DNA from 2 places in the Halomonas sp. H33-56 genome. Region 1 is predicted to be linked to the other one. Evidence: predicted binding sites of a transcription regulator. Region 1 holds the regulator's gene; the other holds the start of a gene.
The links. The regulator FNR, encoded in region 1, switches genes on or off when oxygen is low (the NO sensors DNR and NnrR bind a similar motif). The targets are predictions, from matches to a motif close to TTGATNTANATCAA.
Positions count from the first base shown of each region.

Region 1 (2,198 bases):
CGGAGGGCAAGACCACCTGCGCGCTCTGCTCACGCCTGCGGCGCGGCTCGCTCTATGGCTTCGCCGAGGAGATCGGGGCGACCAAGATCGCCCTGGGCCACCACCGCGAGGACATTCTCGAGACGCTGTTTCTGAACATGTTCTTCGGTGGCAGCCTCAAGGCGATGCCGCCCAAGCTGCTCTCCGACGACGGCAAGAACATCGTCATCCGTCCGCTGGCGTACTGCCGCGAGGCCGATATCCAGGCCTACAGCGAGGCGATGGAGTTCCCGATCATCCCGTGCAACCTGTGTGGTTCCCAGCCCAACCTGCAGCGCCAGGTGGTCAAGGAGATGCTGGCCGAGTGGGAGGTCAAGCATCCCGGGCGCCTCGAGAGCATGTTCAAGGCGGTGACCAATGTGGCGCCGTCGCAGCTGGCGGATCGGCAACTGTTCGACTTCGAGGGGCTGGAGGCCGTACAGGCCGAACGCCAGGCCCGGCGCATCGACGTGGTGGATGCCGGCTGATCTCGCCAGCAGCGAATGTGCATGATGCCATGACAGCGAAAGAGGCCGCATCTCCGGATGCGGCCTCTTTCTTGTCACACGCCATCTATTACGCTTTGCTTTCCAGATCCTGGATACCGGGCCCTGCCGGCCAAGCCCGGCACACTGCCGCCAGGCCCGCTCAGGTAACTTCGGTGTCGGCCAGGGTCGACAGCGCGGTCAGGTCGAGGATATTGACCTCACGTCCCGATACCGCCACCAGATCCTGCTGCTGGAAACGCCCGAGGATACGGCTGACCGTTTCCACCGCCAGCCCCAGGTGATTGCCGATGTCGGCGCGGGACATGGACAGGCGGAAGCTGAACGGTGAATAGCCGCGGCGGCGGAAGCGGTCCGACAAGCCGAGGAAGAAGCAGGCCAGGCGCTGATCGGCGGTCTTGCGTGACAGCAGCTGCATCATCCGGCGGTCTTCTCGCAGCTCCTTGCTCAGGGTGCGAAACAGCTGGGCACGCAGCTCCGGTAGGGTCTGGGTCAGCGCATCGAGGCGGTCGAAGGGAATCTCGCACACCGTGGTGGTCTCCAGCGCCACCACGCTGCCGGGATAGCGGCCGTCGTCGATGCCATCCAGGCCAACCAGTTCACTGGGCAGGAAGAAGTTGGTCAACTGAGCTTCGCCGCTGCCTTCGGTGGTGATCTGCTTGAGACTCCCCGATCGGACCGCGAAGACGCTGGTGAAGCGATCTCCCTGCTCGACCAATCGTGTGCCTTTCTTGATCGGCGGGTGACGACGGATGATGGAATCGAAGCGCTCGAGGTCGGCGGTCTCCAGCGACAGCGGAAGGCACAAGGAACTCAGGCTGCAGGACTCACAGCGAGTCTCATGCAGCATGGGACGCCGCCGATCTTGGGCCGTAGGACTCATTCGCAGCTCCTGTGGATCTGGGATCGATATTGACTGGGCCATGGGGAGAACAGACGTCGCCCGTACAGCACGTTGATGGCACTATTCTACACCCTCAGATCAGCTAAAAGTGGCGTCTACCTCTTTAGGATTAATAACTTAGAGGTAGGATGCGTCATTGATGCAGCCCAGTCCAAAGTTGCCAGACGGCAAAGGCGATGATCATGCCAGCGGCGACAAGGCGTGTTGCCCGATGCGCCAGCAGGGCCTGCATTTGTCTGGCGGCGAGGCCCGTCACCACCAGCGCCGGAAGCGTGCCAAGACCGAAGCTCGCCATTAGCAGTGCGCCCTCGAGGGGCTCGGCCCGTGCCAGGCTCCAGGCCAGCATCGAGTACACCAGGCCACAGGGCAGCCAGCCCCAGATGGCGCCCAGCGCCACCGCCTGGGGCAGACGCACCACCGGCAACAGGCGTCTGCCTGCGGGTTCCAGGTACCTCCAGAGGTGACGTCCCAGTGCCTCGACGTGACGCAGGCCTTTCCATAGATCGGCAATGTAAAGCGCCATCAGGATCAACATCAGGCTGGCGACGATCTGCATCAGGCCACGCAGGGTCGGCGAAAGGCCGATCACCGAACCCAGGGTGGCAACCAGAGCGCCCGCCACACAGTAGCTAGTGATACGACCTACATTGTAGCCGAGCACAAGTGTGCTCACCCGCCAAGGTTGACGCATGCTGGGGGGGATGGCAAAGGTCAGGGCGCTCATGATACCGCCGCACATGCCAATACAGTGTGCACCGCCGAGCAGGCCA
Region 1 is NZ_JAMSHP010000001.1:766,187-768,384, forward strand. Features, by position in the region: gene ttcA (tRNA 2-thiocytidine(32) synthetase TtcA) at 1-506, shown strand, start outside; gene fnr (fumarate/nitrate reduction transcriptional regulator Fnr) at 667-1,407, opposite strand; gene NFH98_RS03490 (sulfite exporter TauE/SafE family protein) at 1,562-2,198, opposite strand, start outside.

Region 2 (2,198 bases), 1.1 Mb from region 1:
GCGTGGCGCTGATGAGCGACTTCGGCGCCGGTGCCAACGTCGACGGCAAGCACTACTTCGGCATCAACTGGGAGCGCGACGTGGCCCTGCCCAAGGTCGCCGACCTGCGTAACGTGGTCGAGGGTGACCCGTCACCCGACGGCAAGGGCGTGCTGTCGATCAAGCGCGGCATCGAGGTAGGCCACGTGTTCCAGCTCGGTCGCAAGTACAGCGAGGCGATGAATGCCACCGTGCTGGGCGACGAAGGCAAGGCGGTTCACCCCTGGATGGGCTGCTACGGCATCGGCATCACCCGCGTGGTGGCCTCTGCCATCGAGCAGAACCACGACCAGGGCGGGATCATCTGGCCCGACGCCATCGCCCCCTTCCATATCGCCATCGTGCCGATGAACGCCCACAAGTCCCAGCGCGTGCGCGAGACCAGCGAGCGCCTGCACGACGAACTCAGCGCCGCCGGCTTCGACGTGCTGCTGGATGATCGTGATCTGCGTCCCGGCGTGCGCTTCGCCGATCAGGAACTGATGGGCCTGCCCCATCGACTGGTGGTGGGCGATCGCAGCCTCGACAAGGGTGAGCTCGAGTACAAGGGTCGCCGTGACAGCGAGGCCACCATGGTGCCCGCCGACGAGATCGTCGAGTTCCTCAAGCAGCGCATCGCCCTTTAAGGCCCCGCGTGGCGCGCCGCGGCTTGTCGCGGCGCGCCTGGCAGGCGGATGGAATTCAGGCGAGATCAGGTGCGCTCAGGTGCAATAAAGCAAAAAAAAAAAAACCGACCCCGAAGGGTCGGTTGAAAAAGGGGGATGACTCCCCCTCCCCTGACGCTGGTTGACGACTATCGCTTGCGACGGTGAGCGTCGCGGATGATAATAGCGATCCAGCCGGCCATGAAGGCCACAGAGAGAGCGACGGCACCCAGCCCGAAAATGACGGCGTTGTCGACGTACATGGCGCTGTCCTCCTGTCTCTGTGTCGATGAATTCATGGTACCCGCTCGGCCCTTGAATTGTGCTGACCTGCGTCAAGGGTGACCGCGAGACATCGGCCCGCCATGACGACGAAAAAGCCGCCTTCAACAGGCGGCTTTTTCGTCGTCTGTGGCACCCTTTCAGCGAAAGCGCCTCCAGCTACCACTGCCGGGACCCTAGGGCTTGTCTGAAAAGTGTCTGCGCTCGGTAATGCGGCGTTAAAAATCGTCTGGTGCGCCAGCCCGGTCAAAATGCTCATTTACACCACGTAAACTGCGCTTTCTCACCGATTTTTGCCTTGTCTAACCTTCGCTCGTCGACTTTTCGGACTGAGCCTAGAGGACCTTGCGGTCCTCCACCTCGGAGGCCTCGGTGCCGGGCGGCAGCGGGTGCCCCTTGGCCAGTTCGGCGCGGGTGGCCTGGCGAATTTCGAGCACCTCAAGGCGATACGACAGGGTCTCCCCGGCCAGGGGATGGTTGGTGTCCACCACCACGCTGTCCCCCTTGACCTCTACCACGCTGACGATCTGTGGGCCGGCATCGCCGGGGGTCTGGAAGCACATGCCGGGGCGCAGATCGGTACCGGGAAAGGCCTGGCGTCCCACCTCGCGCACCAGCGACTCGTCGCGCAGTCCATAGGCCTCGGCCGGGGACAGGGTGACGCTGAGGCGGCTGCCGACCTCGGCGTCGACCAGGGCGCGCTCGAGGCCTTCCATCAGGTTGCCGTGGCCGTGCAGATACTCCAGCGGCTCATCGCGCTTCCAGGAATCGTCCAGGACGTCGCCCTGCTGGTTGCTCAGGACATAGTGCAGACGCACCACACACTGGGGAGAAACTCTCATCTCGGGCTCCTTGGGGTCGACATCAGTCCTGGCGCTTGAGCGCGGCGACGGGCATTTCCAGGCGCTGCTGGCGATGCAGCATGTTGAGCAGCACGATCGCCCGCTCTTCGCCCTTGTGGCTCTCGAATACCGCCTTGAGGTCCTTGAAGGGGCCGTCGGTGATCTCCACCGACTCTCCGGCCCGGAAGTAAAGCTGGCCAGGATCGTCGTCCTTGGCTTCGCCGTGCTGGCGCAGCAGGTCGATCAGCTCATCGCTGACCGGCACCGGCATCGACAGCCCGAAGGTCACGATCTTCAACACTCCGCGGGTCGAGCGAATCGGGCGCCAGTTGCTCTCGACCTGGTCGAGCCGCAGAAACAGATAGTAGGGGAACAGCGGCTCCTCGACCCA
Region 2 is NZ_JAMSHP010000001.1:1,840,649-1,842,846, reverse strand. Features, by position in the region: gene NFH98_RS08030 (proline--tRNA ligase) at 1-665, shown strand, start outside; gene ccoM (cytochrome c oxidase subunit CcoM) at 833-946, opposite strand; gene NFH98_RS08020 (FKBP-type peptidyl-prolyl cis-trans isomerase) at 1,301-1,807, opposite strand; gene rfaH (transcription/translation regulatory transformer protein RfaH) at 1,830-2,198, opposite strand, start outside.
Region 2: the regulator FNR is predicted to act here: its motif matches at 1,009-1,022, upstream of ccoM (cytochrome c oxidase subunit CcoM).